DNA from 4 places in the Rhodococcus globerulus genome. Region 1 is predicted to be linked to each of the others. Evidence: riboswitches for the same ligand, from Rfam matches in the RefSeq annotation. Region 1 holds a riboswitch; each other region holds the start of a gene.

Region 1 (7,874 bases):
TCTGCGAGTGGTGATTTGCCACCTGTTCGCATGGACTGCAACCGGCGAACAGCGATGTCCACGGACGACGTCGGCGGCAGAACCAGTTCGGCTTCGCGGCCCCGGACGGTGATAACGGCCACCTTGTCGCGGCGCTGGTAAGCGTCGCGCAGGAGCGAGACAACGGCGCCCGTCACAGCGGAGAGCCGGTCGCGCGCCGCCATCGACCCCGACGCGTCCACCACGAACACGATCAGATTGCCCTCGCGCCCTTCACGAATCGCGCCTCGCAGGTCGGCCGGCGCCAACCGCAGACGGCCCTCCGTCCGGCCCCGCGCAATCTGCGATTCCGCAGCGGCAAACACCGTGCTCGTCAGGTGCAGACCGTGCCCGCGGTCGGTGGTGGACCGCACGACGCGTCCACGCGACGACGTGGAGCGCGAACGCCGGCCTGGCGCACCCTCACCGACACCAGGAACTTCGAGAAGTTTGGCCTTGAACGCACTGCTCGGCGGCGCAGACGGTCGATCGGTGGCGCGAACTCCCCCGCCCGGACCGTCCGGATCGTCTTGCGGCCCATCATCGTCGGGGCCGTCATCATCAGGGCCCCCGTCATCGGGTTCATCGCCGTCAGGTTCGCCGCCTTCAGGATTCTCGGGTGGTTCAGGCTCGCCGGCCCGAGCATCCTCGTCTGCACGATCCATCGCGTCGTCGAGTTGCTGCTGATCGAGGCCCGGCTCGTCGAAGGGATCGCGACGGCGGCGGTGCGGCAGTGTCAGTTCCGCTGCGACTCGTACGTCTTCCTCGGCGACCTCGCTGCCGCCACGCCAGGCAGCATGAGCGGTGGCAGTACGGGCGAGAACAAGATCGGCGCGCATACCGTCCACGTCGAACGACGCGCACAGCGACGCGATGCGCCGAAGTTCGCGGTTGCTCAGCTCCACGCCATCCAGTTTGTCACGCGCAGAAAGGATTTCGGCGGCGAGTTCCTGATCGGCCGGCGCATACCTGCGGGCAAACGCCTGTGGATCGCGCTCGTAGTCGAGGCGTCGTCGCACTACCTCCATCCGCACATCCACGTCGCGAGACGCCGACACGTCGACCGCCAGACCAAAACGATCCAGCAGCTGTGGACGCAGTTCTCCCTCTTCGGGATTCATTGTTCCGACGAGGACGAACTTCGCGGCGTGGGAGTGCGAAATTCCGTCCCGCTCGACATGCACTCGGCCCATCGCGGCCGCGTCGAGAAGAACGTCCACCAGGTGGTCGTGCAGGAGATTCACTTCGTCGACGTACAGAACCCCCTGATGCGCCGCGGCCAGGAGTCCGGGCTGGAAGGCGCGCTCACCGTCGCGTAATACCTTCTCGAGGTCGATCGAGCCGATCACGCGGTCCTCCGTCGCCCCGACGGGCAGTTCGACCAGCCTGGCCGGACGCGTCACACCGGCGTCGTCGACAGCCGGTAGCAAAGCCGTCAAGGCTCGAACGACGGTGGATTTTGCCGTGCCCTTTTCACCGCGAACCAGCACGCCACCGATTCCGGGGTGTACGGCGCACAGGATCAACGCCAATCGCAGTTGGTCCTGGCCTACTACCGCGCTGAACGGGAAACCCGCCACCGCTGCCTGATCGTCTTCTACACGCACGTCGACATCCCTCCACCTCTCGGTTTCCTCGCCGAGAACTTGGCTTCATCCGAACGTCGCGGCAATCTGGCTGAGATCTCGTGAGATCTTTACAGTGGCGGGACCGCACCTGAATCGAACAGGACTTCCCCGCGAGCATTCGGTATCGAAAAAACCCTAGTCGGCCCACAATTGCGTGAGCCGACTGGGTCGGGTGTATGACTGCGTTTCAGCTGGCAAGCACAAACGCCTCGCCGCCACCGCGGCGCATCGGGGTGTGCGGAATACCGTCCTCGATAAATTCTTCGCCGTCAGCTTTGAAGCCGTGCTTGCTGTACATGTCGACCAGATAGGTCTGAGCGTTGATGCGGCACGGCGCTTCGCCCACTTCGGCCAGCGCAGCTTGCAGCAATCGCGTCGTATGGCCCTGTCCGCGTGCTTCACGTGACGTGCAGAGTCGACCGATTCGGAAGCTCTTCGTGCCGTCGTCGTGCTCTTCGAGGAGGCGCAGAGTGCACACCACCTCGCCGTCCTGCTCCAGCCAGAAATGGCGGGTTTCCGTCAGCAGGTCCCGCCCGTCCAACTCGGGGTACGGGCAGGCCTGCTCGACGACAAATACTTCTACCCGAAGCTTCAACAACTCGTAGAAAGTCTTGTTGTCGAGGTCGAGTGCCCATGAACGCTTCAATGCTGCTGTTGCCGTCATGGTTGCGACTATCACACAGTTGCAGCGGTCTCCGCGACCGGAAGAGAATCGGTTGACGCCGAGGAATCGAGCTCGAGCACCTTCGAGGACCAATCCCAGACCTGGTTGAAAAGTCCTTCGTTGTCGGTGAGCTTGACGCCGATGGACGGAACCATCTCGCGCAGCTTGCCCTTCCAGCCCTGGAATTCGGTCGGGAAGCAGCGCTCGAGCACGTCGAGCATCGCGGGAACAGCCGTCGACGCGCCTGGTGACGCACCGAGCAGTCCGGCAATGCTTCCGTCTTCGGCAGCCACCACGGCGGTACCGAATTCGAGGACGCCGCCCTTGCCCTTGGCCCGGCGAATCACCTGGACACGCTGGCCTGCGGTGATGAGCTCCCAGTCCTTGGTCTCCGCCTTGGGCGCAAATTCACGCAGATCCCAGATGCGTCCGGTTTCGCTCTTGGTGAGCTCACTGACCAGGTACTTGACCAGACCGAGTTCGCTGACGCCGACGCCGAGCATCGAGAGGATGTTGTTGGGCTTGACCGAACCGGGCAAGTCCGTGAAGCGACCCTGCTTGAGGAACTTGGGCGACCAGCCGGCGTACGGTCCGAACAGCAGGCCTGGCTTGTTGCCGATGACACGCGTGTCGAGGTGCGGAACCGACATGGGCGGAGCGCCGACGGCAGCTTTGCCGTAGACCTTGGCGCTGTGCTGGTCGATCAGCTCAGGGTTGGTGCATCGCAGGAACGCGCCGCTGACGGGGAAACCGCCGAAGCCCTTGGCTTCCTTGATGCCCGACTTCTGCAGCAGGTGCAGAGCGCCGCCACCGGCTCCGACGAACACGAATCGTGAACGCACGACGCGCTTTTCACCGGTGCGACGGTTGGTGACCTTGACGGTCCACGTCTTGTCGGAGTTCTGGGTGAGGTTGGTGACCTCGTGACCGAAGTACATGTTGCCGCCGGTCTTGCCGATGTAGCCGACGAGCTGCTTGGTGAGCGCTCCGAAGTCGACGTCGGTGCCGTCCTGGCTCCAGTTGAGGGCGATGGGATCCGAGAAGTCGCGGCCCTTTGCCATCAGCGGCAGGCGCTTGGTGAACTCGGCCGGATCGTCGATGTACTCCATGCCACGGAAGAGCGGGTGGCCGACAAGTGCGTCGTAGCGGGCACGCAGGTACTTGGCGTTTGCCTCGCCGTGAACGAAGCTCACGTGCGCGATGGGGTTGATGAATTCCTTGGGCTGCGTCAACACGCCCTGCTCGACAGCGTGTGCCCAGAACTGCCGGGACACCTGGAACTGCTCGTTGACGTTGACGGCCTTCTTGATGTCGACCGTGCCGTCCGAGTTCTCGGGGGTGTAGTTGAGCTCACAGAGCGCGGAGTGACCGGTTCCCGCGTTGTTCCACGGGTCGCTGCTCTCGGCTGCGACGGCGTCGAGCCTCTCGAAGGTCGAGATCGACCAGTCCGGCTGCAGCTGGCGCAACAATGCACCAAGCGTGGCACTCATGATGCCCGCACCTACGAGCACTACATCCGTCTTCGTCTCTACCGCGTTCTGATTCGACACTGGAGAATCGACTTCCTTGTCATTAGCCGTGCGCGCATCCGCCTGCTGTGTTACGCCGAATAGGTTACCTGGGCGTAAGTGCGCCGTTTACCACCCCCAATTGTGCTCTACAACGCCGCCGGGAAACGACGATTAGATTGTGATCTGTGACTACATGGGTTCCAGACGTCCTCGGAGACGGATATCAGCAGCTGACCATTCCTCTCGGAACCGATCCGGACGGTGAGGGTGAGGTCGACGCGACACTCGTCCGCTATCAGCCGCCTGGCGAGGCAGTTCGGGCGAACCGTGCAGTTCTGTACGTACACGGGTTCACCGATTACTTCTTCCAGAAACATCTGGCGGAGCACTTTGCCGAGCAGGGCTACGCCTTCTTTGCACTGGATCTGCGCAAGTGCGGGCGTTCACTGAAACCGGGCCACACCGCTCACTATGTGTCGGATCTCGCACTGTACGACGCCGAACTCAACGAGGCCCTGCGCATCGTGAACTCCGAAACCGACGGCAGCGAACTGCTCCTGATGGCGCATTCGACCGGTGGGCTCATCGTTCCGCTGTGGCTGGACCGACTCCAGCGCAAGCCGGGCGGCAGCGCGGGACACGGCATCGCGGGTCTTGTGCTCAACAGCCCGTGGTTCGACCTGCAGGGTCCAGCGATGGTTCGCAGCGTCGGCACCGCCGCCATCGACGCACTGGGACGGGTGTCCGCGAAGACTGTCATCCCCGGCACGGGCTTGCCGACGTACGGCTCGAGCCTGCACGTCTCCGCCAACGGCGAGTGGGACTACAACCTCGACTGGAAGCCGCTCGAAGGCTGCCCGGTCACGTTCGGGTGGATGCGTGCCGTGCGCGGCGGACACGCGCAACTGCACCGCGGCCTGGACATCGGTGTGCCGGCGCTGATCCTGCGCTCGAAGAAATCGGAGTTCGCCAGGGCGTACCACCCCGGCGTCGACCTGGCAGATTCCGTCCTGGATGTGAGGCAGATCGCACGGTGGGCAGGTTGCCTCGGTGATCGGACTACCATCGTTCCCATCGACGGCGCGCGCCACGACGTCTTCCTCTCGACTCAGAAGCCGTTGGCCACAGCCTTTTCCGAACTCGATCAGTGGCTGGAGTGGCTAGAGCGCCATCTGACCGCAGACGCAGACACCACCACACAGGAGAACGCGCAGTGACGCATTACGACCTTGCCATCATCGGAAGCGGCTCGGGGAATTCGTTGCCCGACGAGCGATTCGACGGCAAGAAAATCGCCATCCTCGAGGAAGGCACCTTCGGCGGCACGTGCCTCAACGTCGGTTGCATACCGACCAAGATGTTCGTCTACGCGGCAGAGGTCGCGAACACGGTGTCGCATGCCGAGAAGTTCGGCGTCGACGCCACCCTGGACGGCGTCCGCTGGTCCGACATCGTCAAGCGCGTCTTCGGCCGGATCGATCCCATCTCCGCGGGCGGCGAACGCTACCGCAGCGAGGACAGCCCCAACACCACCGTCTACCGCGGCCACGCCACCTTCACCGGACCGAAGACCATCAACACCGGCACAGGTGAGACCATCACTGCCGACCAGGTTGTGATCGCGGCCGGTTCACGCCCGATCATTCCCGAGGAGATCGCCTCGTCTGGCGTGAAGTACTACACCAACGAAGACATCATGCGCTTGCCGGAACTCCCCGAGCACCTCGTGATCGTCGGCTCGGGCTTCATTGCCACCGAGTTTGCACATGTGTTCTCCGCCTTGGGTTCTCGCGTGTCGATCATCGGCCGCAGTGGGCGCCTCCTGCGTCATCTCGACGACGAGATCTCGGAGCGTTTCACCGAACTCGCCGTCAAGAAGTGGGACGTGCATCTCGGATCACCGATGCAGTCGGTCCGCGCGGACGGTGAGAACATCGCCGTCGAACTGGCAAATGGCACAGTCGTTTCCGGCGACGTTCTGCTCGTTGCGGTGGGCCGCAAGCCCAACGGAGATCTCCTGGACCTCGACAAGGCCGGCATCGAACTCGACGACAACGGCTCCGTCGTCGTCGACGAGTACCAGCGCACCACCGCGGAAGGCGTCTTTGCACTCGGCGACGTCTCCTCCCCCTATCAGCTCAAGCACGTGGCCAACCACGAGGCGCGTGTTGTGCAGCACAACCTGCTCCAGGACGCGTGGAACGACACTTCCGGGCTGCGCGCCACCGATCACCGGTTTGTCCCGGCCGCGGTGTTCACCGATCCGCAGATCGCCGATGTCGGAATGACGGAGAAGCAGGCGCGCGACGCCGGACTCGACATCACCGTCAAGGTCCAGGCGTACGGCGACGTCGCCTACGGCTGGGCGATGGAAGATCAGGAAGGTCTCTGCAAGGTCATCGCGGAGCGCGGCACGGGCCGACTCCTGGGCGCTCACGTCATGGGAACCCACGCGCCGACCGTCATCCAGCCACTCATCCAGGCCATGAGTTTCGGGCTGTCCGCGCAGGACATGGCCCGTGGGCAGTACTGGATCCACCCGGCCCTGGCCGAGGTCGTCGAGAACGCGTTGCTCGGGCTCGACATCTAGAACGCTCGACATCTAGGAACACTCGACATCTGTTTCGGAAGAACGCACAAGGCGGGCACCCCCTCGGGGGATGCCCGCCTTGGTGGTTCCCGGGTCTACCAAGGGCTGGTGCGCAACACGATCTCCGTGGCGAGTTCAGCGGGCGCGGACTTCACGATGTCATCGACGCCAGGCACTTCGGCCACCCGGAAATCGGAGTACACAAACCGTCCACTGGCGTCGGCGATCGCCCGCCCAGCACTGCCGACCACGATGGTTGTCGGCACCTCCACCGGCGGAACTCCGGCGATGTCGGCCGCCGACGGATGGCCACGATCCACCGAAATCAAGCTCGCGAAGCGGCCGAACTGGCGTGCGGCCAACAGCCACGCTAGGTCCGCGCCTTCGCGGTGCCCCACCAGGTTCACCCAGGCGATGTTCAACTCGTCCAGCAGAACTACTGCCGTCTTCTCGTCCAGATTCTCGATCGATTCGACCGCAACCGTGCGCAAATCCGAATTGTGGAGGCGTTCACACACTTTGTCGTATACGTCGACAGGGTCGCCCTTGCCCGGAAGAAGGAGGACCGCGTGCTTACTGACCGGTCCGTCGATCCGAACGGTGCACGACCCCTTGCCCACCGCTACTCGAGTCAGTTCCATGAAAGGCAACGGTACGCGATCCAATCCCCAGGTCGGCGAGCAGCGGACTGAAAATGACAACTCACACAGGAGCGCGGTAATCAGCGGTCGCGCGAAACTCCCACAATCTTTCGATGGTCCAATTACCGTGAACAATGAATCCGCCGAGGTCAGGAGTGATCGTGCCCAAATTGGAGATCAAAAGTAAGTCCGCACTCTCGCGAGCGGAAGTCGCCGAGCGACTGATCGCGCTCGGGCAAGCTCTCGCCAGCGGCTCGGAAGTGGAACTGGGATCGGGCGGCGACTCGATTGAAATCGCTGTCCCTGAACAGGTTCGGTGGGAACTCGAGATCGAGGTAGACGGCAACGAAGTCGAAATCGAAATCGAGATTCACTGGCGCGACGATCCCCCGGCTGAGCCGGCCGCAAAGTCCACGCCTCCGACTAAGGCAGTTCGACGCGGTCGGCCTCGCAAGAGCGCCGCCAAGTAATTCGTTGACATTCCATCGGTCGCTCCGGCCGAGCTTTCAGAGGTCCCAGCCGTCGCCACTTCTGTAACTCTCCGTGTGACAACAGAATCGGGTAGCGGCTCCGAATAGAGTCGCGCGCCCCTCACGCGACTACCCCGCAAATCGATCTGCCACTGCGTCGGACGCAATGCCTGCCAGAGCTCCGGAGATCATCCGACGCGGGTGATGCCGTCGTCGATACTGACCGTTGATGATCTGTGGCATGGACCAAACACATCCGACATCTGAGACACCCTATGAATTCTCCGGGGGCTACCCGACCGCTGCGACCGCGAAGAAAGCCCACGAGGACGCCTATCTGGAGCGCGCACTC
Region 2 (7,874 bases), 850 kb from region 1:
GCATCGAAAGACGAACTGGCACAGTTTGTCATCGCAGAACAGCACCGCATGTCCATCGAGTCGGTCGAGGCGATATCCGCAACGTCGGCGACTCCGCTCGAAAAAACGGTCATGCTCACCCATGAGATGGCACGGCAGATCGTCGAGGAGCCCATCGTCCGAGCCGGAATCCGATTGACCTTGGAACTGAGCACATTCGAAGGTCCCGTCGAGCCGTACGCAGACTGGATCAATGCATGCACCGAACTCGTGCAGCAAGCGAAGGACAGCGGTCAGATCAAGCCGTCGGTGGACGTCGCCGCTTTGGGGCGATTCATTCCGGCTGCGTTCACCGGAGTTCAACTGGTGTCCAACGTGATCACCCGGCGCACTGATCTCACCGAACGTGTCGATGAGATGTGGCAGTTGCTCCTACCGGGAATCGTGTCCGGGCCGGCCGTTGGTGACATCGACCGACTCGTGAAGGCGCGATGGGAACCCGCTGCCGCCTAGCTGTGCCACACTGCTGACGTGGACCAGGAACCGCTGACCTACTCCGAAATCGGAGCAACAGGTGGCCTACTGCCCGTTGGCTATCACCACGTGCGCGAGCGTGCGGTGGTCGGTACTACCCGCGCCGATTTCGAGGCAGCGGCCAATACTGTCATGACGTGGGGGATGCATCGCGGCGCTGGATTGACGGTGAAAGCTGCCGGTGACACCGCCAGGACCGGCGAAGACGCAACTTTCGGTTTCGGACCGATATTGGTGCCCGTCCGCGTTGTTTACGTGGTCGACGAGCCGAACCGGGCCGGATTTGCGTACGGCACGCGCCGTGGTCATCCCGAGTGCGGCGAAGAGTCGTTCATTGTCCATTTCGACGAACTCGGCAATCAGGTTCGCCTCGAGATCACGGCATTCTCCAAGCCCGGTACTTGGTGGGTGCGCTTGGGTGCTCCGATTGGGCGTCTGGTGCAGGGATGGGTGACCCGGCGCTACATCCGCGCAGTGATTGTGAAGGATTCTGTTCGCTGAGCGAACAAAATCCTTCACAATCATGTTAGGGGTAGCGACGCGGCGTGAACACCTGTCGGCCGGAACCGGTATCCACAACCTTTGTCATGGACGATCCGACGATCAGCAACGTGCGCATATCGATCTCGGACGGTTCGAGATCGCCGAGCGTGACGATGCGCACCGATTCCTCCGCACCGGCAACATCTCGGCCGATGATGACCGGAGTTTCGGGGGAGCGGTGCTCGAGTACCAAATCCTTCATGGCCTGGACCTGCCACGTTCGGGATTTCGACGCCGGGTTGTAGACGGCAAAAGCCATATCTGCCGCGGCGACCGCTGAGATGCGACGCGACACCACTTCCCAGGGCTTGAGCCGATCCGAGAGGGAGAGCACGGCGTAATCATGACCCAGGGGGGCTCCGACGCGACTGGCCACGGCATTTGCCGCTGTCATGCCGGGCAGGATTCGGACGGGAACGCCGCTCCACTGATCTTCGGCTGCCACCTCGAGTACCGCTGCAGCCATGGCAAATACACCGGGATCGCCGGACGAGACGACGGCCACGCGGGCGCCGTTCTTGGCGAGGTCGAGGGCCATCGCTGCCCGCTCCGATTCGACGCGATTGTCGCTGGAATGGCGGCGCTGTCCGGGGCGGGTTGGCACGCGGTCGACGTACGGGCCGTATCCCACAAGGTCTGTGGCCAGTGAAAGTTCATGCGCCACTTCAGGTGTGGTCCATGCGGTGTCGCCGGGTCCGAGGCCGACGACAACCACTTCACCTGCGGTGTTTTCGCGCGTCGCTGCATTGTTCGACGGGCTGGGAACTATGGCGATGGAGAAGTACGGCACGCCCGCTGGATCGACGTCGGCGGCAGCGTCGACGCGCTGGCGAGGTGTGCTGGCTCGCTCGACATAGTGCGCTTCGCCGAGTCGGCCGGCGTCCTCGAGTGAGCGCAGAACCGGTGGGAAGGTGCGGCCCAACTTGAGGATCGCTGCGGCGTCTGTTTCCTTCAAGCGTCGCGTGAGCTCCGCTTGCGGCAAGGTCCCGGGCAGGATGGTGAGGATTTCGTCACCTTCTACCAGGGGTTTTCCGAGTGCGGCCGACGCGGCACTGACGGAGGTGACACCGGGGATGACCTCGGCCTCGAAACGATCCGCCAGGCGTTTGTGCATGTGCATGTACGAGCTGTAGAACAGCGGGTCGCCCGCGGCGAGTAGTGCCACAGTGCGTCCGGCGGTCAAGTGGACGGCCAACCTTTCGGCTGCGGCTTCGTAGAATTCGTCCATCGCACCCTGGTACCCACCCGGATGGTCGATGGTTTCGGTCGTGACGGGATACACGAGGTGTTCCTCGATCTGGCCCTCGCGCATGTACGGAGCAGCAACCCCGCGGGAAATGCTCTTACCGTGCCGCGCGGAATGGAATGCGATGACGTCGGCCTCGCCGATCACTCGGGCAGCTTTGACGGTCACCAACTCCGGATCGCCGGGTCCGATGCCGACTCCCCACAACTTGCCTTCGCTCATTCTTGTTCGCTCGCAATCGCATTGACGACAGCCGCGGTGACGGCACTGCCGCCGCGTCGGCCTCTCAGTATCAAATGGTCTATGCCGCTGGGGTGTCCGATCAGCGCTTCTTTGGATTCTGCGGATCCGATGAATCCCACGGGTCCGCCGACGATAGCAGCAGGCCGCGGTCCGCCCGCCTCGATCAGGTTGAGGAGATGGAACAGCGCGGTCGGCGCATTGCCGATCGCGACCACGGCGCCTTCGAGTTTCGGGCCCCACAGTTCGATAGCCGCCGCAGAGCGTGTGTTGTCGATTGTGTTCGCCAGCAAGGGAACCTGCGGATCGCGCAGTGTGCAGATCACGTCGTTGTCGGCGGGCAGACGCTTACGGGTAATGCCGGCGGCGACCATGTTCGCATCACAGAAGATCGGCGCACCCGCTCGCAGGGCAGCCCTCGCGACGGTGACGACGTTGGGTGTGAACGCGATGTCGTCGACCAGGTCGACCTGACCACTCGCATGGATCATCCGCACAACAGCTTGCGAGACATCCGCCGGAAAACGGCTCAGGTCGGCTTCGGCCCGAATTGTGGCAAAGGACTGGCGATAAATTTCTGCGCCGTCACGGATGTACTCGATCATGGGGCACAGGATAGAGGTATCACTGATCGGTCTGATTCACCCGGTAACCGTCGGTCGTCGCAATCACGTCGGCTACTTTCGCGCGGGGGCGCCCGCAGGAACGGTCACAGCCCGCCCAGTGCTGCCGGCCTTCGATCGGTAGTGAGCCCTGCTCGACGGCTTCGATGGCGTCCGCCCGGACATCGGCGAGCGACTTCTCGCATCCAGGGCTTCCGGTGCAGGCTGTGACGTCGAGCCACGGCGAATTCTCGTCGAAGATCAAGCCCATCGGAGCGAGAACTCGCACCACCTGCTCGGCTGCGCCTTCGTCGAGATCGAAGATCATGATCGAGCGCCACGGCGTCACGACCACGGGTTTTTCGATGGCGGCGAGGAATTCGGCGAGTCGTGCATCCAGGAGTCCGAAGCGGAGTCCGCCGCCTAATGCGACGGTTCCGTCGCGTTGTTCGAGCCATCCGATCGACGGCCCCGCATCCGGGGCGAGGTCGACGGCACCGGCAAATTCCGCTGAAAGGCCCAGATGATCGATCGTTCGAGCGATTCCGTCTGGCACTTCGGCCAGTCGCCAGTGCTTGTCCCGAAGATTCAGGAACGCGTGCGCGGCCTCGAGGAGCAACGGCACAGCGTCGTCGACATGGACAAGGTGGTTCGTGCGATGCCCCGCGAGGACGAGTGAGTGCTCGGATTCGCTGTGGGCGTGCAGTCCGAAATCGCCGTGCAGACCGCTGATGTCGCCGCGGCCGTCGTCGAGTGTGAACAGTGTTCGTCCTGGTAGCTGCGCCAACGCGGGGTCCGACTGCACCGCCGCGTCAAGAGTGCGAACCAGCTCACGCACATCGGCGACACCCCCGATTCGGCCGGACAGCGGCGACGCCAGAATGTTGCGAACCCGCTCATGCGTTGCCGAGGGGAGCAAACCAGCGGACGCGATCCGGTCGGCGAATACGCGGGGGTCCTTGACGGCTCGGAGCTGAATATTCCCACGTGAGGTGAGTTCCATCTGACCGTTGCCCACGTCGCGGGCAGCCTCGGCCAGCGTTTGCAATTGGTGTGGAGCCAAAGCGCCGCCGGGTAGGCGCACGCGCGCCAACGGGCCGTCTGCGGCCTGGTGGACCTGCAGCGCTCCAGGGCACGCGTCTGGCTGAGAACGGTCTGTGGACATGGTTCAAGGGTACGACCGTGCAGAGCACGGACCCGCGACCGGTAGCATCACGGTCAACCAGTGACAGCAGGTGAGGAAACCGGTGAGATTCCGGTGCGGTCGCGCCACTGTGAGTGTGTACAAGCGGAAGTGTTTCCGTTCGTAAACACGAGTCAGACCCTCAACTGCTGTCCATGAAAGATCTTTTTCACGGGGCGCGAAACCCCAGGAAGGTTTCACCTGTGATTCTTCTGCTCTCGACGTCCGACACCGATCTGCTGAGCGCTCGCGCAAGCCAGGACAACGGAGACGGCGTTTCGTATCGCTGGGCAAACCCCTCCAGGCTGCTGGTTTCCGAGGATCTACCCGGCTTGCTCGACGGCGTCGATCTTGTGATCGTGCGCATCCTCGGCAGCCGTCGGAGCTGGGAAGACGGTCTGGACATGGTCCTGGCCAGTGGCCTGCCCGTCGTGGTGCTCGGCGGCGAACACGCGCCTGATGCCGACCTCATGGAGTGCTCGACTGTCTCCCCGGGCGTTGCGGCTGAAGCGCACAATTACCTGGCCGAGGGCGGCGCAGACAACCTGGCGCAGCTGCACCACTTCCTGTCCGACACAGTGCTGCTCACCGGTCACGGCTTCGAGGCCCCGACGCGGCTGCCGTCGTGGGGAATCGCTGAATTTGCCCCCGACATCAGCGACAACAGTGGTCCCGTCATCGCGGTTCTCTACTACCGCGCCCAGCACCTCGCCGGGAATACCCGCTACGTCCAGGCGCTCTGCGACGCGATTGCCGATGCCGGCGGCACCGCGCTCCCGATCTACTGCGCCTCGCTGCGCAGCGCCGAAGCCGAATTGCTGACCACACTTCGCCGGGCCGACGCCATGGTCGTGACGGTTCTCGCGGCCGGCGGAACCAAGCCGGCCACCGCATCCGCGGGCGGCGACGACGAAGCGTGGGACGTGGCAGCACTCGCCGCATTGGACGTTCCGATCTTGCAGGGACTGTGCCTGACCAGCAGCCGCGCCACCTGGGATGCCAACGACGACGGATTGTCGCCGCTCGATGTCGCGACGCAGGTTGCGGTCCCCGAATTCGACGGACGCATCATCACGGTGCCGTTCTCGTTCAAGGAAATCGATTCCGACGGACTGTCCACGTACATGCCTGATCCGGAGCGCGCAGCCCGCGTGGCCGGCATCGCGGTGCGTCACGGCAAGTTGCGTCATATTCCGACGCCGGAGCGCCGTGTTGCCTTGATGCTGTCGGCCTACCCCACCAAGCACGCTCGCATCGGCAATGCCGTTGGCCTCGATACACCTGCCAGCGCAATCGACCTGCTCACCGAAATGCGTAGCGCTGGTTACGATCTCGGACCCACCGACGGACCGGACTCGGTTCCCGGGTTGGCCGCCAAGGATGGCGACGCGCTGATTCACGCGTTGATCGCCGCAGGCGGGCAGGATCCCGACTGGCTCACGGCCGAGCATCTCGAGGGCAACCCGATCCGCATTTCGGCGGCGCGATACCGCGAGTGGTTCGCCACCCTGCCTGAAGATCTGCGCAGTGGTGTCGAGGAGCACTGGGGCGAAGCGCCCGGCGAGCTGTACGTCGATCGCTCGCAGGACCCGGACGGCGAAATCGTCATTGCGGCACTGCGATTCAACAACATCGTGCTCATGGTCCAGCCGCCGCGGGGATTCGGTGAAAAGCCTGTCGCGATCTACCACGATCCTGATCTGCCACCGAGCCACCACTACCTCGCCGCGTACCGCTGGATCGCTGCAACCCCGGATAACGGCGGATTTGGTGCCGACGCGGTTGTTCACCTGGGCAAGCACGGAAACCTCGAATGGCTGCCAGGCAAGACGCTCGGCATGTCCAGCAACTGCGGCACCGACGCCGCTCTCGGTGACCTGCCCCTTATCTACCCGTTCCTGGTCAACGACCCGGGTGAGGGAACCCAGGCAAAGCGTCGGGCGCACGCGACGCTCGTCGATCACCTGATCCCACCGATGGCCCGCGCCGAAAGCTACGGCGACATTTCCCGCCTCGAACAACTACTCGACGAGCACTCCAACATCTCCGCGCTGGACCCGTCCAAGCTCCCGGCCATCCGCCAGCAGATCTGGACCCTGATGCGGGCCGCCAAGATGGACCACGACCTCGGACTTGCCGAACGTCCCGAAGAAGACGTGTTCGACGACATGCTCCTGCACGTGGACGGCTGGCTGTGCGAGATCAAGGACGTCCAGATCCGCGACGGTCTGCACATTCTCGGCCGCGCACCCGAGGGCGACGCCGAGATCGAACTGGTCCTCGCGATGCTGCGGGCACGCCAGATGTGGGGCGGCGAGCAGAGCGTCCCAGGTCTGCGCGAGGCTCTCGGACTCAGCGAAGACGGCGACGAATCACGTAATCGCGTCGACGACATCGAAGAAAAGGCGCACGCTCTGGTTCGCGCGATGTCGGAAGCCGCGTGGAATCCTGCTGCGGCAGAAGAACTCAGCGACGACCTCACCGTCGTGAAGATCCTTCAGTTCGCCGCCACTGAAGTGGTTCCGCGCCTGCGACAGACGAACAACGAGATCAAGCAGGTCCTGCACGCGCTCGACGGCGGTTTCATCGCGGCCGGTCCGAGTGGCTCACCGCTGCGCGGATTGATCAACGTGCTCCCCACTGGTCGCAACTTCTACTCGGTCGATCCCAAAGCAGTTCCCTCGCGATTGGCGTGGGAGACCGGCCAGGCAATGGCGGAGTCTCTCGCCGCGCGCTACCTGGCCGATCACGGCGAGTACCCGCGCTCGGTGGGGCTGTCCGTGTGGGGTACCGCCGCCATGCGTACCTCAGGCGACGACATCGCAGAAGTGTTTGCACTCCTCGGTGTTCGCCCCGTCTGGGACGAAGCCAGCCGACGCGTCGTCAACCTCGAGGTCATCGACCTCGAAGAACTCGGCCGCCCGCGTATCGATGTCACAGTCCGCATCTCCGGCTTCTTCCGCGACGCGTTCCCGCACGTCCTGGCGCTCCTCGACGACGCTGTCCAGTTGGTCGCAGCGCTGGACGAAACGGATGAGCAGAACTACATCCGCGCCCACGCCCAGGCAGACCTCGCCGAACACGGAGACGCGCGACGTGCAACCACGCGTATTTTCGGCTCCAAGCCCGGAACCTACGGCGCTGGTCTGCTGCAACTCATCGACTCCAAGACGTGGCGCGGCGACGACGACCTGGCCGATGTGTACACCACGTGGGGCGGCTTTGCGTACGGCCGCGGCCTCGACGGGATCCCCGCCGCCGACGACATGCGCAGCGCGTACCGTCGAATCAACGTGGCGGCCAAGAACACTGACACGCGTGAGCATGACATCGCGGATTCCGACGACTATTTCCAGTACCACGGCGGCATGGTCGCAACCGTGCGTGCGCTGACCGGAAAGTCGCCCGAGGCATACATCGGCGACAGCACTCGCCCGGAATCGGTTCGCACACGGACACTTTCGGAGGAAACGGCGCGCGTGTTCCGCGCTCGCGTTGTCAATCCGCGGTGGCTCGACGCGATGCGCCGTCACGGCTACAAGGGTGC
Region 3 (7,874 bases), 230 kb from region 1:
AGACAATCGAGGCATTCAATGTCGGGGCCGTGGCCGGTGAAGACCCCGAGTTCGGTCGCGGCACAACGCCGTTCAACCGGGGATCCGGCGATACCGACAACCCCTGGCCGAACCCGTCGCTCGCGCCCTTACAGAAGGGTCCGTACTACGCGGTAAAGGTGGTGCCGGGCAGTTTCGGTACCTTCGCCGGGCTTGTCACCGACTCGTCGTCGCAGGTTCTCGATGACAACGACCGCCCCATCGAGGGATTGCTCGCCGTCGGCGTCGATCAGGCCAGCGTGATGGGCGGGCACTACCCGTCCGGCGGCATCAACCTCGGCCCGGCTATGACGTTCGGTTACCTGGCAGGTCGGGAACTGGCCGGAGCCAAGACAGTTGGAGCGCACGCATGACACTCTCACTCGGACTGGCAGCCCTCACAGTGCTCGATACCGCACCGATGCAGCACGTCGACTTGGCGGAAAAACACGGCTTCGACACCATCGGCATCCGCCTGATGCCTGCGGCACCAGGTACGACGGCCTACCCTCTGCACGAGGACAAGCAGTCGTTGGACGAACTGGTGCGTCGACTGGATGATTCACCCGTTGAGGTATTCGACCTCGAAATCATCCGTCTTGCAGCCGACTTCGACCCCGCCGACTACGTTCCGCTTCTCGAAGCGGGGGCACAGCTCGGAGCCAAGGCCGTTCTGGTGGGCGGCGACGACCGCGACCGCGCTCGGCTCACGGACTCTTATGCCCGCCTCGCGGAACTGTGCGCGAACTACGGCATCGTCGCCTCGCTCGAATTCATGCCGTGGACTGCGGTGCCCGATGCGCGTGCTGCCATCGAGATCGTCTCGGCGGCAGACGGTCCGGCTCGTAGTGTCCTGGTCGACGCACTCCACACCGACCGCTCGGCGACAACGCTGGAAGATCTTGCGTCCATCCCGCGCGAGTGGCTGCACTACGCCCAGATGTGCGACGGTTCGACCCCCGCTCCTACGGATGACGCAGAACTGATCCTTCACGCCCGCGAAGAGCGTCTGGTGCCCGGCACCGGCGGCATCGCCCTGGCCGACATCTGGTCGACCCTGCCTGCCGGACTGCCGGTCAGCATCGAATTGCCCAACGAACCGCTACGTCAGGCCGTCGGCACCGACGCCTGGCTCGAACGCCTGGTCACGGCCACGCGAGAAGTACTGGCCTAGCGGCCCTGTGCGCCTTTTTGGTAGTCGGCGCTACCAGAAAGGCGCACGGGGGCGTCAGCCCCTACGGCTGGCAACGGCCTGCGCCAGACGGTCCAACTGCGCTGCCGTTGTGGACCAGTCGATGCATGCGTCGGTGATGGACTGACCGTAGGTGAGTTCGTCCGCCTTGCCCAAGGTCAGGTCCTGACGACCGGCCTCGATGAAGCTCTCCAACATGACACCCGCGATTCCCTGCTCACCGCCGGCGAGACGAGCTGCGATGTCGTCGAGGACGATGACCTGACGCTCGTGGTCCTTGCTGCTGTTGCCGTGGCTCGCGTCGATGACCACACGCTCGGGCAGGTTCGACTTGCGCAGGCGGGCAAGGGTATCCGCGACCGTCTCGGCGTCGTAGTTCGGTCCATCGCTGCCACCGCGCAGGATGACGTGGCAGTCGGGGTTACCAGCCGTACGGATCAAGGCGGCCTGACCGTCGAGGTCGGTGCCGGGGAACACGTGGCTCGCTGCCGCAGCGCGGGTACCGTCGACGGCTACCTGCACGTCACCTTCGGTGGAGTTCTTGATGCCGACCGGCATGGACAGTGCACTGCACAGCTGACGGTGAACCTGGCTCGCAGCGGTCCGAGCGCCGATCGCGCCGTAGCTGACCAGGTCCGCGATGTACTGCGGCATGATCGGGTCGAGGAATTCACAGCCGACGGGCAGACCGAGGCTCGACACGTCGAGCAGCAACTTGCGGCCGATACCAAGTCCGGTGTTCACGTCGTAGGTGCCGTCGAGGTGGGGATCGTTGAGCAGGCCCTTCCAACCCAGCGTGGTGCGCGGCTTTTCGAAGTAGACCCGCATGACGATGTGCAGGTCGTCCCGCAGTTCTTCGGCCTTGGCAGACAACCGGCGGGCGTAGTCCATCGCAGCTTCCGGATCGTGTACCGAGCACGGTCCGACAACAACGATCAAACGGTCGTCGTCACCGTTGAGGATGTTGATCGTGTCGGCACGGCCGGTCCGCACGGTTGCGGCCGCGACCTCGTCGGGTGCGTGCTGAGCTCGGACGGTCGCCGGCGAAACCAGCGGACTGATACTGACAGTGCGCTGATCGTCGAGGCTGTCCGATGTGGCTGTGGTGTCGATGGTGACAGTCATGGGGTTTCGGTTTCCTGTTCTCAGGCCGACCCCAGAGATGAAGTGAACTCCAGCGAGCCGGTCTGTAATCCGGCTCTTGGGTGGAGGTTGTCAGCGCGTGGTTACGCCGGCAGGCCCACCCGGGGCCGGCCTGCTAAACCAGAAATAGACGCGCTGCATGTCGGCCACGATACCTCGAGTGCTGACGAGGTCAATTCCACCCCTGTGTTTGCGAGGAGAAACCAGCACCTCGTTATGGTTGACGTGGCCGTTCGTGCGGCCACGATCGGCGAGGGAACCTGGTGCAAGTCCAGGGCTGACGCGCAACGGTGACGAACCTTCTCGAGGGATCGAAGTCCGGATACTCGCTGATCGAGCACGGCGAATTCTCGGCTCCGCGATCGAGCCCTGAGCAAGGAGTTCCCTCTTCATGCGTTTTATGCGCTTCACCTCAGCAGTTGTTGCCACCTCGGCTCTCGAGTTTGGTCTGGCCGGCTGCGGCGCCTCCGACGACTCCGTCACCGCGAGTGACGCCAGCTCGTCCAACTACCCCCTGACCATCGACAATTGTGGTCAACAGGTCACTATCGACGCACCACCGACACGTGCGGTCTCCCTCAACCAAGGCTCAACGGAGATCCTGCTGTCCCTCGGTCTTGCAGACCGCATGGTTGGCACCGCGACGTGGACCGATCCCGTTCGCGAGAACCTCGCAGTTGACAACAATCGAGTCCCGCGCCTTGCCGACAACAAACCGTCGTTCGAGGTTGTCCTCGACACGGAGCCCGATTTCGTGTCGGCCTCGTTTGCCTCCACGATTGCCGACGGCGGCGTCGCGAGCCGAGATCAGTTCGCCGCGCTCGGCGTGCCGACGTACCTCTCGCCCACCGACAACGGCTGCGACGGCAAGGTGTCCTCGGCGTCGAATGCGGACGGCGCTCGCACCGAACCGTTGAAGATCGAGACTGTCTACCAGGAAATCCGGGACTTGGCAGCAATTTTCGACGTGCGTGATCGAGGCGAACAGTTTGTCGCCGAACTACAGGATCGATTCGCGAAAGCGTCCGATTCCGTCGATGCGTCCGGGGTCTCACTCGCATTCTGGTTTGCCGACACCATGACTCCGTACATGGCTGGTTGCTGTGGCTCGTCCGGAATTATCACGGAATCTGTTGGCGCGGAGAACATCTTCGCCGATACGACGGACGAATGGCCCCAGGTCAGTTGGGAAACCATCCTCGATCGCAACCCAACGGCCTTGGTGCTCGCGGACCTGAGTCGGCGCAGTATCGACGGTGACGCTCTGGCCAGCAAGATCGCTTTCCTCGAATCCAACCCTGTCACCTCGCGTCTGCAAGCTGTGCAGGACAAGAAGTACATCGTTGTGAACGGCGCCGATCTCAACCCCTCGATCCGCACGATCGATGGTGTCGAGAAGACCGCTACCGCGCTGCGTGACTGGGGCTTGGCCAATTGAGCACGCGCACTGCGCGTCTCGAATCCCGGTCAACTCTGGGAGTGCTGTTCCTGATCGGTTTGGTGGTTCTCGGATTCTCGATCGCGCTGGCGATCACGATCGGCCCGGCCAATCTGTCGGTTCGCGACGTCTACGCCGTGGTGCTCGAGCATTGGGGTGTCGGATCGTCCGGCGTCAGCCGCATCAAGGACGGCATAGTCTGGGAATTGCGGCTTCCCCGAACACTCTTGGCTGCAGTGTGCGGTGCTGGGCTCGCATTGTGCGGCGTCATCATGCAGTCGCTGCTCCGTAATCCACTGGCCGATCCTTTTGTTCTCGGAATTTCGTCCGGGGCTTCGACCGGTGCGGTGATGATCGCGGTGCTCGGCATCGGCGGCGGCGTTATCTCGCTGTCCGCCGGTGCATTTGCCGGGGCCGTCGTCTCGTTCGGCCTGGTGATGCTGCTTGCTGCGGGCGCAGGCGGTGGCACGTCCCGCGTGGTCTTGGCAGGTGTTGCAGGCACACAATTGTTCTCGGCACTCACGTCGTTCATCGTCATTTCCTCCGCCGACGCCGAGCAGACTCGAGGCGTCTTGTTCTGGCTTCTCGGTTCGTTGGCCGGTGCCGGCTGGACGGACGTAGTTCTGTGTGGCGCAGTGGTAGCCGTCGGAATCCTTGTGTGTCTCGTCCAGGCACCGGCGTTGGACGCCTTCACTTTCGGCAACAACGCCGCCGCGACGCTCGGAATCCCGGTGCAGCGCGTTCGGCTACTCCTTCTCACCATCACAGCGCTGATCACGGCCGCACTGGTCAGCGCTGCGGGGGCGATAGGTTTTGTGGGACTGGTGCTTCCGCATGCGGCCCGGTTTCTGGTCGGTTCGAGACACAGCCGTTTACTCCCTGCCACGGCGCTGATCGGTGCGATTTTCATGGTGTGGGTGGATGCCATCGCGCGTACTGCGTTTGCGCCCCAGGAGATTCCGGTCGGTGTTGTGACGGCTTTGATCGGCGTCCCCGCATTTGCTGTCATCCTGTTCCGAATGAGGAGAAGCGCATGAGCCTCGCGGCACACGACATCGTGTGGCATCGCGGAAAGAACCTGATCCTCGATCGGGTGAGCGTCGCTGCGCAACCGGGTGACACCATCGGGATCCTCGGCCCCAACGGGTCCGGGAAGTCATCACTCATCAGCATCCTGGCTGGAGTCACGTCTCCTGACTCGGGCGATGTCACGCTGGGCGGCACCAGCATCAGCAACGTTCGCCGACGCACCGTTGCCCGGAAGATCGCGGTGGTCGATCAGCACGCCCACACCGAGGTCGACATCAGCGTGCTCGACGTCGTGAGGCTCGGCCGCATTCCACACCGCACACTGTTCGGTTCCGGCGAGGAAGCCGACGACGACGCAATAGACCAGGCACTCGCCGATACCGGCATGACGTCGATGCGACGACGCTTGTGGCACACGCTGTCCGGCGGGGAACGCCAACGCGCGCAGATCGCCCGCGCACTGGCTCAGCAACCGGACGTGCTGCTGCTCGACGAGCCGACCAACCACCTCGACATCTCACACCAACTCGACATCCTGTCACTGGTGTCGACGCTTCCGGTGACCAGTTACATTGCGCTGCACGACCTCAACGTGGCGGCGATGTTCTGCGACCGTCTTGTGGTGCTCGAACGCGGACGGGTGGTTGCGTCGGGTACACCGACCGAAGTGCTGACCGAGGAACTGGTCGAACAGGTCTACCGAGTCCGGGCAAAAGTCACGATCGACCCCGACGACGGCTATCCCTCGGTCAGTTATCGTCCGCAGCGACTTGGAGCTGAAAAGATCTCAGACCCTGTGTAACTCCGTTGATCTGTAACTCGACGGAATGAGTACCGGCGTAATACCGCCGCGTGCTGATCGGCTTGAAGGAATGCCGCTTGGCTACCTTCGCGCTGGCACCGGGCTCGAGAGAGCGCGTGGTCAGCTTGAACACCTTCGGACTGGTGAGTCCGTTGGCCTTGACGTGATGGACGATGTAGTCGATTGCCACAGTCACGGACTCACCGCCGTTGTTACTCACCGCAAAACCGAATGCGATGTCTCCGCCCAGATCGACAGCGTCGCGATCGATCACAAAGTCCGAGATCACGATATCCGTGGGTGCCGCAAAGCCCAGCAGAGCCAACGCATCGACGTCGCCGGCTTTCACCAGGCTGCGCAGTGCATGGCGAACCACTTTGGGCGTAGCCGCGTCGGGATCACCGAGCCAACGCTTGGCGATCGATACCGCCATTGCAGCGTCCGCGCGACTGAGGTCGTTGAGATGATTGGCGACAGATCTCCGCACGTATTCCGAGTCGTCGCGGTACAGCGCGTCGAGAATCGAGACCGTGGACTCCGGGTGCTCCGTCAACGCCTTCACCCGCCTACCCCAGGGCAGACGCATCCGGGTGCCCTCACTGGCGAGGCGTCGAACATGCTCGTCCTGGTGATCGGTCCATCCGAGAGCGATCTCCAGCGCTCGCGCGGGATTCGCGTCGAGAAAGGTCCGGATCGCAAATTCGCTCGTCAGACGCGAGGTCAGTTCGGCGAGTAGCGCCATACCGTCGTCGAAATCTGTATTTCGGCCACTGCGCGTGGCGATCACTGCAACAGCTTCCGTGACCGGCCAGATCATCCAGCCCGCAAAGGCCTCGTCGCGCAACGCCAGCCGGATTACCTCGGCAAAGCGCGGAAACTCCTCGGCTAGGTCGGACATCATCGCGTCTCGCACCACACGAGTGCGCTCACCGAGACTGAGGCCGTCAAAGCCGGATGAGCTCTCGCGAACAGCGGCCAATCGCGTGCGTCCCGACGCTTGTTCAAGGCACAGGGCAAGATCGGCGACTACGGAGGCTCCGAGCAGTTCATCAGCGGTGGGCATGCGCGAAGGGTACAACCGGGGTCCGACACGACCGTAGCGTCGGCGCCGGTTAGTGCTGTGCGCATCGGTCCAGTTACAGACGGTCCCGTGTCGACGTACTCGGATCAGGTCCTGAGTTCGGCAGTCAGGGTACGGCGGTCGGTCTCGTCAAGGAAGGTACCGGCGACCGATGCCAACTGGATGTCGTGAAGGTCGGCGACCGTCAATCCGGCGGCCTCGAGCATGGAGTGCTCGGAGGTGAGTGTTGTTCCGAAGTGTGCGGGCGCGTCGGTGGCCGGTGAGATGCGGAGTCCACGGCGCCACATGTCTGCTGGAGCGCCCGCGACCTCGAGACCCCAGGTCTTCAAGAGTTCGGCCGCGCGAGTGCTGACGGTGAAAGTGACACCGGCATCGAGGCATCGCTGTAGGTCGTCGTCGTTGCTCAGTATTGCGTATCCGTGGTCGATGCGGCTGCAGCCAAGCAGGTCGATGCTGTCCAGGATGCTGTCGGACCCGGCGGTTTCGCCGGCATGACTTGTGGCGCGTAGTCCTGCGCGTCGTATGCGAGCGAATGGCTCGATGAAAGTATCTGCGGGGCCCAGGGTTTCATCGTAGTCCAGGCCGACTCCGACCACGAGGTCGTTGTTGCACTCAATGATGTAATCGACCACTTGGGCGGCTTCGGCGGGTGAGCGGGAGCGGTCGATGGCCGGGATCAGGCGACAGTTGACGCCGGAGGTGGAGTGTTCGATGCCGTCGATGATGCCGGCGAGTTGGGTGCGGTAGGGCACCGCGTCGTCGAGATGGACCATGGGGCTCCAGAAGATTTCGACGTATCGGACGGCCTGCTGAGCCACCGAATGCAAGTACGTGTCGACGGCTTCGGCAAAGTCGCCTGCTGTGCGCAGGAGATGGGCGGTGGCGTCGTAGCCCTTCAGGTAGTCGTCGATGTCGGCGACGCTCTGGTAGGCACCCAGCGCCGGCGCAAGCAAGTGGTTCAGTGAGTTCCGCTGCGCAAGAAGGTAAACGAGGCTGATCGGCAGGGCGGCTTCGAGGTGACAGTGCAATTCGATCTTCGGAAGGGTGGCAACGGTGAATGTGCTACTCATGATGTACTGCCAGTGAGGCGAGCGGCCTCCCGGATCGCATGGGGATTCGGTTCCCGCCCCCGGGACCCGCGGAGCTTGGCGGTTATGTGCTCTTTGACCGT
Region 4 (7,874 bases), 220 kb from region 1:
TGATGCGCCGGCGGCGGCTGGTGAACGCGGCCGGTGATGGGTTCGTAGTCGGAGATGTTGAACGTGTACGGGTACAGGCAACCGTCCCAGCCGACCACGTCGAAGGGATGCGTCGGGTAGACCATGCGGGTTCCCACGATGCCGGCCGACGTCCGGTGCTTGACCAAGACCTCCACATCGGTACCTTCGGCGATCAGGGGAGCCGTGGGTCCGTGTAGGTCGCGCTCGCAGAACGGTGCGTTCTCGAGCAACTGGCCGAATCGTGAGAGGTAACGCTTGGGCGGAACGATGTGGCTGTTCGCTTCGATCGTGTAGGCGCGTAGTGGCTTGTCGCCCTTGGGGATCCAGCGATGCGTCGTGGACATCGGGATGAGGACGTAGTCGCCTTCGCGTGCTTCGAGTGCGCCGAATACCGTTTCGACAGTGGCTTCACCGGATTCGATGTAGACCATCTCGTCGCCGATTGCGTTGCGGTACAGGGGCGATGCAGCACCGGCAATGACGTAGGACAGGCGGACGTCGGCATTGCCGAGGATCAGGCGCCGTCCGGTCACCACATCCGTTTCGGCCCAGATACTTTCCGGGAACAGGTCGTGAAGCTTCAGATGTCGCGGTTTGAGTGGGTGATTGGGCGTGGTGCTCTGGTCACGCAGTTCCCAGAGCGTGGCGTCGACGATCGCCGACGGAATCTCACGGTGGTACAGGAGCGACGAGTCGGAGGAGAATCCTTCTTCGCCCATCAACTCCTCGTAGTAGAGGTTTCCTGCTTCGTCACGGTGCTGAGTGTGACGCTTCGGGGGGACATTGCCGAGTTGTCGGTAGAACGCCATGTCCGGCCTCCTTCTGTGCTGTTTCCGTCTGACTCACGTTGACCAGATAGTAAACACATTAACTAAAATGATGTGACAGGTGCAACCCTTCAGGGGGTGCGGGTTGTGTTGTTAGTTCCGTCCGCGCACGTCGAACTGGCTGCGATTGCTGATCAGTTTGTCCAGGAGCATCACAAGAATCCGCTGCTCAGCTTCGCTGAGGACGCTGACCCACGCGTGTTCGCGCTCGTTCTGCTCGCGAAACGCCTCGACCATCGCGTCTCTGCCCATCTCGGTCAGGTAGAGCTGCACCGAACGGCCGTCGTTCTCGGTAGGGCGACGATCGATCAGGCCGTCGGCCAGCAGTGATTTGGACAGGTTCGACACGGCCGCCCGACTCATTCCAGTGAGCTCGGCAGCGGCTTTCGGCTCGATCGGCCCGGCCAGCCAGGTCACGAACATCAGGCGGAAGGATGACCACGACCAGCCGCGTGGTCGGTGTATCGACGACTCGAGGTCATACGTGACCACGTTGGATGCGCGGTTGAGTGTCAGGAGAACCTCGGTGGCGAGGTGGTGGCGAAAGCCGTGCTCGTCGGACAGTCTTTTGTTCGCCAACTCGATGAACGACCAAAAATTGAGCTCTCCGGCCGTTCCCTGAGTTTCTTCTGCTGCGGCTTCCATGGCGTCACTCTAGCGCGATCAAGAGGCACGTTTGTATATGAATGTACTAAAAGGGGCCTACGGCCCCTGTGCGCCTTTCCAGTAGTGCCCACTACCAAAAAGGCGCACAGGGGGGCGGAGCCCCCTACAACTCCGCTCGCACCAGCTTTGCCGCCTCGACGAGGTTACGCAGCGACGCTTCTACCTCGACCGGACCTCGTGTCTTCAAGCCGCAGTCAGGATTGACCCACAACCGTTCCACCGGGACAGCCTCGATTGCTTCACGCAGCGAGCCGGCAATCTCGTCGACGCTCGGCACCCGCGGAGAGTGAATGTCGTACACACCGGGGCCGACGCCAAGGTCGAACCCGACGGCGCTGAGGTCGTCCAAAACCTCCATGTGCGAGCGGGCCGCCTCGATCGAGGTGACATCGGCATCCAGTCCCGCGATCGCGCCGATCACGGCACCGAACTCCGAGTAGCAGAGATGGGTGTGGATCGCCGTGGAATCCGCGACGCCCGACGTTGCCAGTCGGAACGACCCGACCGACCAGTCCAGGTATGCCGACTGATCGGCGGCTCGCAACGGGAGCAGCTCACGAAGTGCGGGCTCGTCTACCTGGATGATGCCGATGCCGGCAGCCTGTAGGTCGACGGTTTCGTCCCGAATCGCCAGTGCAACCTGATTGGCGGAGTCGGCAAGTGGCTGATCGTCACGCACGAACGACCACGCCAGAATCGTGACCGGTCCCGTGAGCATCCCCTTGACCGGCTTGTCGGTCAGTGACTGCGCGTAGGTGATCCAGTCGACCGTCATCGGCTTCGGTCGGGAGACATCGCCGTAAAGGATCGGCGGACGTACACAGCGCGTTCCGTACGACTGCACCCAACCATTCGCGGTCGCGAAGAATCCCTCGAGCTGTTCGGCGAAGTACTGGACCATGTCGTTGCGTTCGGGTTCTCCGTGCACGAGCACGTCCAGGTCCAACTTCTCTTGGAGCGCAACCACATCCGCGATCTCGGCGCGCATGCGCGAGATGTATTCGCCTCCGTCGATCTCGCCCTTGCGCAATGCCGCACGAGCCACCCGAATCTTGGATGTCTGCGGGTACGAACCGATAGTGGTGGTCGGAAGGGGAGGAAGCGACAGCAATTCGGCCTGAGCTTTACGGCGCTCTGCTGCCGGTGCGCGGTTGGTCGCCGAATTCAGCACGGCTTCAAGACGCCCACGCACGCGTGCGTCGTTGAGTCGCTTGTCGTCCCTGCGAGTCGACGCGGCGGCGCGAGCGAGGCCGAATTCGTCCTCGACGGATTCGCGACCCTGGGTCAGTGCGGTGGCAAGTGTTGCCACTTCCCGCACCTTTTCGGCGCCGAATGCAAGCCAGGAGCGAAGGGCTTTGTCGAGATCAGGTTCCTGCGAGAGCGAGTACGGAACGTGCAGGAGTGAGCACGACGTGGAGACGGCAAGCCTCTCGACGCTGCCGAGCAACCCGCCAAGCGTGGACAGCGCCGAATCCAGGTCCGTTCGCCAGATGTTACGACCGTCGACAACTCCGGCGACTACCAATTTTCGGGCGAGGTCTGAGACGGAACCTATCGAATCATGTCCTGCGACAAGGTCGATCGCAAAACCGTCGACTGCGGTGGACGCCAGGGCGGGCAGTGCATCGCCCAACGAGCCGAAGTACGACGCCAGCAAAATTGCCGGTCGGTTCGACAACAGTGAAAGCTGTTCGTAGAGCGACCGCGCGGCCTCGATCTCCTCGTCGGTGCGGTCGCCGACGAGCGCCGGTTCGTCGATCTGTACCCACGTGGCCCCGGCTTCGGCGAGCTTGCCGAGAAGGTCCGCGTACAGCGGAACCAGTTCATCGATCCGCGTCAGAAGAGGTTCTTCGGTTCCGACAGCCTTCGAGAGGAGAAGGAACGTGACGGGTCCGATAACAACCGGGCGAGCGGGAATTCCGTCGGTGAGTGCTTCCGCCAGTTCGCCGAGCACCTTGGAGGCGTCGAGCGCGAAAGTCGTCGACGGTGAAATCTCGGGGACCAGATAGTGGTAATTGGTATCGAACCACTTCGTCATCTCGAGCGGTGCGATGGTGTCGGTGCCGCGTGCGGCCGCAAAATAGCGGTCCAACGGATCGGCGACGGAGGCGACCCGCTCGGGCAACGCCCCGAGAAGCACTGCCGTGTCGAGCATCTGGTCGTAGAAGGAAAAAGTGTTGACCGGGATGGAGTCGAGACCCTGGTCACGAAGGTCGGCCAAGCCCTGCCGACGGAGGTCACGAGCTACTCGCGCCAAGGCGTCGGCGTCGATACGCCCCGCCCAGTAGCTTTCGATGGCCCGCTTGAGTTCGCGATGAGGACCGATGCGCGGAGAGCCCAGCACGGTCGCGGTGAATGTTGTTGTCACGGAGTTTCTCCAGATTGCCATTGCACTGATGGCCACTGCCGGCAGACGGGTACACCTCATGAGGCCGCGATCAAACATGCGACCACTTCTCGAGATCTACGCGCCCATTCCACGAGGCGGTGGACCGTCGGGCACGGCGTGCCCGACACAGTCGGCAGGTCTTCGGACTCGCGGGCTCTCGATCGTGGTGATCGAACCTACTGGCCGTCGCTTCCCAGGCAAGATGCCCAGTGCATGTAGACGGCGGTCGTTCCTGCTTACCGCTGCGGGACAGTCCCGGATTTTCACCGGGTTCCCTCTCACTCCGTCAGCCTGGGCTGACGGAGCTTCGACGCCAGGAACGGTCTTCGGGGCTCCTCATGACCGCGCCGGGCGAACCAGCTGCGTTGCCCAGCATAGGGCCACGAGCGTCGGAGCAGGAAAAGGAGTGCCTGTATGCCTTCGGTCGACGGGCTAGGCGCGCCACGAGTACGAGTTGGAGTCGGGAGGGACGCGGGGAAGATTTTCCGATGATCGGAGATTTTCTGCCATTTCGACAAGCAGGGCCTGTGATGCCGGAGAAAGGTCGACGACCCGGGACGTGAGATTGCGTAGGCGATCATTGTGAAGCTGTGCGAGCAGAATATGGTCGGAATCGCCGCTTGCAAGAAATGGCACTTCTTGGTCGGGGTTGAAAAAATAGTCCGGAGTCACTTCGAAGAATCGGGCGAGGGCGGAGACAACTTCGGGTGAGGGATTGGTTCGGACACCCGTGCGGAGTTGCGACAAGTAGGGAGTCGAGATGCGACAACCGTCTTCGGTCATGCTGCGCACAACCATGGCGTTGGTGACGTGATTGGGGGCGGACTCGAACAGCGCATTCAATCGTTGGCTGAATCTCGCCATGAGCCTTCCCCCTGTGTTGTCCGCTCAACCATCTGATAACTGGTAGGTAACCAAAGGTGGGTCGGTACTCCGCTACTTGGTTCCGCAACGTGTTGCTGTGGAACCAGGTAACAGGATACGTGAAGATTTGCGTCAGAACTGCAGGCGGGAGAGGGATTGGCATTAATTGCGACGGAATTGCCGGATACGGGACTCTATGTGGGGACCCTGCTCTTCTTATAACCAACCGTTGGATTCGGCGATTCGGGCAGATTCTCCGCGCGTTGCACCACCGGTCTTCCCCATCGCGGACGACAGGTGATTGCGAACGGTGCCGGCTGACAGGAATAGCTCGGCGGCGATAGCTGCAACGGGTGCGCCGGCCTTCGCGGCGCGCAGTACTTCGGTTTCGCGGTCGGTCAGCGGAGATTCGCCGCTGACAAGGCTGTCTGCCGCCAACGTGGGATCTACGACGCGCAACCCCGCATGAACGCGTCGCACCGCGTCGGCGAGTTGCCGCGCCGGGGTGTCCTTGACGACAAAACCGGTGGCCCCGGCGTGCATTGCCTTGCGAAGAAATCCTGGCCGCCCGAAGGTTGTCACGATCAGCACGCGTGTCTGTGGGAGCGCTTCCAGCAACGCCGACGTGGCAGCGATCCCGTCCATCCCCGGCATCTCCACGTCCAGTAGCGCAACGTCGGGGCGGTGTTCCATAGCTGCCGCAACAACCTCGTCGCCTCGACCAACTTCCGCGACCACGGTCAGATCGGTTTCGAGATCGAGGAGCGCCGCCAGGGCGCCGCGAACCAATGCCTGGTCGTCGGCGAGTAGTAGCCGAATGCTCACGTGTTCTCCTGTTCATGGACCTGCAGTGAAAAGCCCTGGTGCGCGGCGCTGTTGATGGTCAGGCGGGCTCCCGCCGCTGCGGCGCGTTCACGCAGTCCGGTCAACCCGTTGCCGATCGTCGTATTCTCACCGGAGATCCCGTCGTCGACAATTTCGACGCTCTTCTCGTCGATGGTGATGGTGCATTGTGTTGCGGCGCTGTGACGTACGACGTTGGTGACACCTTCCCGAACTGTCCAGGCAAACAACTCCCGCAAGTGTCGCGGGACCATTTCGGTACTGTTCGGGGAATGATCTTCGATGCCGGCGGCACGGAGAGCCTCCCGGGCACGGGCGATCTCGACGGGAAGTGAGATGGTTCGAAAGCCGTCCACGGCCGAGCGCACATCAGCCAAAGCGTCTCGGGAAAGCCGTTCGAGATCGTCGAGTTCACTGCGAGCTCGCTCGACGTCGACGTCCAACAATCGGTTGGCCAGTTCGGCTTTGACGGTGATGACGGTGAGCGAATGTCCGAGGATGTCATGGAGATCGCGCGCCATTCGAGCGCGTTCTTCCATGACGGCACGCAGTTCCTGTTCTTCTCGTTCGTGGACCATCGCAATATTGCGTCTGATGAGGGACATGACGCCCCACGTGGCAAACGCGGCGGCGCACACTCCGAGTGACAGGCCCGAATAGTTTCCCCATCCGGCGCTGACACTGACGATTTCCACCGAAGCGGCAATGGCCAAGGTGAGAATGCCGCCGGCCACGGTCGGAAGCATTGTGACGGCCGTGACCGCGAGGTAGGGCGCAGTTGCGAGACCGGTCGGCCCGACACTGACGATGATCACAGCAGCGAGTGCAGTCAGACCGGCCAACGTGAGTACCGCGCGGCGAACTGTCGGTTCCCCGCTGAGGGTGAGACGGCGCTGCTGTACCCGGGCAAAGGTGTAGAGGTAGAGAGCGCCGAAGGTAAGCGTCGCAAGAATCCCTGCCCAGCCGCGTAATTCGTCGCGAAGGTTCCATCCCTCGATGAGGGGACCACCGAGAAAAATCATCCACACGGCGGCAAACAGAATGCCGAAACGATTCCGTCGCGGCATCGCGGCGGAATCGATTGGGCGAGTGGTCTCCGACAACTACACACGCTCCGTATCTTGTTGGAACCGCCAGATCGCTCCGGCAGCGAAGACGGCGAACCACACCAGAATATTGACGATCCACGTCCAGTGGACGCTATTGCCGGTCAGCGGCGCGTGCGCCAGCGCGTTGATGCCGAACATCGGAGTGAATTGAGCGATGGTCGCCCACACCGAACCATCCTGGAGCGGAACAAACAGACCGCCGCCGAATGCCAGCAGTGCGAGCCCGGGACCGAGCAGTTGCATGACGTTCTCACTCGGCAGCAGGTATCCCATGAACAGGCCGAAGGCCGCGAAGATCGACGATCCGAGCCAAGCGATCAATGCCGTTGTGAACCACAATGATCCGTCCATCTGAGCAGAGGTGAACGAGCCGACAACATAGACAACGAGGATCGACGCGAGACCGAGCAGCATGGCCATGATCAATTTGACGGCGATGTAGGCGACCGGAGTCAACGGTGTCAGCCGAAGTTGCCTGCTCCACCCGGATGCTCGCTCGATCGACACCATCGCGCCGCCGCTGGTGGTTGCGAGCATCGCGCCGTACAACGCCATGCTGATCATGATGTACGCCGCGACGTTGCCGTGCCCGATGTCATGAGCGTCGTCGCTTTGCCCCAACCCGAAGACCAGGTAGAAGACCACCGGCATGACAAGTGTGAAGAGCATCGTGCGCCGATTACGGGTCAGGCGACGCAGTTCCAAACGCAGCAAGGTCGTGTTGAACCCGCCCAGTGGTACGACGGTTCGTTCTGTTGCAGTGGTCATCACTTCTGTCCTTCGGAGTTGTTCGACGTGAGTGCGATGAAGGCGTCTTCGAGTCCGCGCGAGACGATTTCGAGATCGCGGGCCGCTGTGTTGTTCAGGAGGAACCGTGCGACGGCATCGGTGTTGCCTGAGTGCACCGTCAGTGCCTCGCCGCGCAGTTCGACGGCATCCGAGTGCGGGATCGCGCGTAGAAGTTCGTCGGTCAGGCCAGGAACCCGCGCGTGCAGGGTTCGTCCGGACGCCATGGCTTTGACCTCGGCGGTGGTTCCGTCGGCCACGATAGTTCCTTGCCGGACCAGAATGATGCGGTCGGCGTAGACGTCGGCTTCTTCGAGGTAGTGCGTCGCAAACAGAACGGTGCGTCCTTGATCCGCGTCGGCTCGGATG

The links. Region 1 has a riboswitch for cobalamin ahead of KYT97_RS00615 (VWA domain-containing protein). Riboswitches for the same ligand answer to the same signal wherever they lie in the genome.
Region 2: it holds a riboswitch for cobalamin, as region 1 does, so the genes downstream of both, cobN (cobaltochelatase subunit CobN) here and KYT97_RS00615 (VWA domain-containing protein) in region 1, are expected to answer to the same signal.
Region 3: it holds a riboswitch for cobalamin, as region 1 does, so the genes downstream of both, KYT97_RS30410 (ABC transporter substrate-binding protein) here and KYT97_RS00615 (VWA domain-containing protein) in region 1, are expected to answer to the same signal.
Region 4: it holds a riboswitch for cobalamin, as region 1 does, so the genes downstream of both, metE (5-methyltetrahydropteroyltriglutamate--homocysteine S-methyltransferase) here and KYT97_RS00615 (VWA domain-containing protein) in region 1, are expected to answer to the same signal.

The regions. Positions count from the first base shown of each region.
Region 1 is NZ_CP079698.1:140,262-148,135, reverse strand. It holds gene KYT97_RS00615 (VWA domain-containing protein) at 1-1,598, opposite strand, end outside; adenosylcobalamin (AdoCbl) riboswitch at 1,635-1,781, opposite strand; gene KYT97_RS00610 (GNAT family N-acetyltransferase) at 1,834-2,310, opposite strand; gene mqo (malate dehydrogenase (quinone)) at 2,322-3,860, opposite strand; gene KYT97_RS00600 (alpha/beta hydrolase) at 4,007-5,038, shown strand; gene mtr (mycothione reductase) at 5,035-6,411, shown strand; gene KYT97_RS00590 (alpha/beta fold hydrolase) at 6,507-7,052, opposite strand; gene KYT97_RS00585 (amphi-Trp domain-containing protein) at 7,214-7,522, shown strand; gene KYT97_RS00580 (DUF1254 domain-containing protein) at 7,764-7,874, shown strand, end outside.
Region 2 is NZ_CP079698.1:993,295-1,001,168, reverse strand. It holds gene KYT97_RS04450 (ScbR family autoregulator-binding transcription factor) at 1-492, shown strand, start outside; gene KYT97_RS04445 (DUF1990 domain-containing protein) at 511-1,014, shown strand; gene cobJ (precorrin-3B C(17)-methyltransferase) at 1,040-2,524, opposite strand; gene KYT97_RS04435 (precorrin-8X methylmutase) at 2,521-3,147, opposite strand; gene cobG (precorrin-3B synthase) at 3,167-4,309, opposite strand; cobalamin riboswitch at 4,361-4,491, shown strand; gene cobN (cobaltochelatase subunit CobN) at 4,531-7,874, shown strand, end outside.
Region 3 is NZ_CP079698.1:6,647,909-6,655,782, forward strand. It holds gene KYT97_RS30395 (FAD-dependent oxidoreductase) at 1-392, shown strand, start outside; gene KYT97_RS30400 (sugar phosphate isomerase/epimerase family protein) at 389-1,192, shown strand; gene KYT97_RS30405 (3-deoxy-7-phosphoheptulonate synthase) at 1,247-2,335, opposite strand; cobalamin riboswitch at 2,570-2,702, shown strand; gene KYT97_RS30410 (ABC transporter substrate-binding protein) at 2,745-3,791, shown strand; gene KYT97_RS30415 (FecCD family ABC transporter permease) at 3,788-4,828, shown strand; gene KYT97_RS30420 (ABC transporter ATP-binding protein) at 4,825-5,622, shown strand; gene KYT97_RS30425 (DNA alkylation repair protein) at 5,570-6,685, opposite strand; gene KYT97_RS30430 (adenosine deaminase family protein) at 6,790-7,773, opposite strand; gene KYT97_RS30435 (isopenicillin N synthase family dioxygenase) at 7,770-7,874, opposite strand, start outside.
Region 4 is NZ_CP079698.1:6,663,381-6,671,254, reverse strand. It holds gene KYT97_RS30505 (homogentisate 1,2-dioxygenase) at 1-830, opposite strand, end outside; gene KYT97_RS30500 (MarR family winged helix-turn-helix transcriptional regulator) at 942-1,493, opposite strand; gene metE (5-methyltetrahydropteroyltriglutamate--homocysteine S-methyltransferase) at 1,618-3,882, opposite strand; cobalamin riboswitch at 4,019-4,227, opposite strand; gene KYT97_RS30490 (helix-turn-helix domain-containing protein) at 4,336-4,767, opposite strand; gene KYT97_RS30485 (response regulator transcription factor) at 4,984-5,592, opposite strand; gene KYT97_RS30480 (sensor histidine kinase) at 5,589-6,713, opposite strand; gene KYT97_RS30475 (ABC transporter permease) at 6,714-7,487, opposite strand; gene KYT97_RS30470 (ABC transporter ATP-binding protein) at 7,487-7,874, opposite strand, start outside.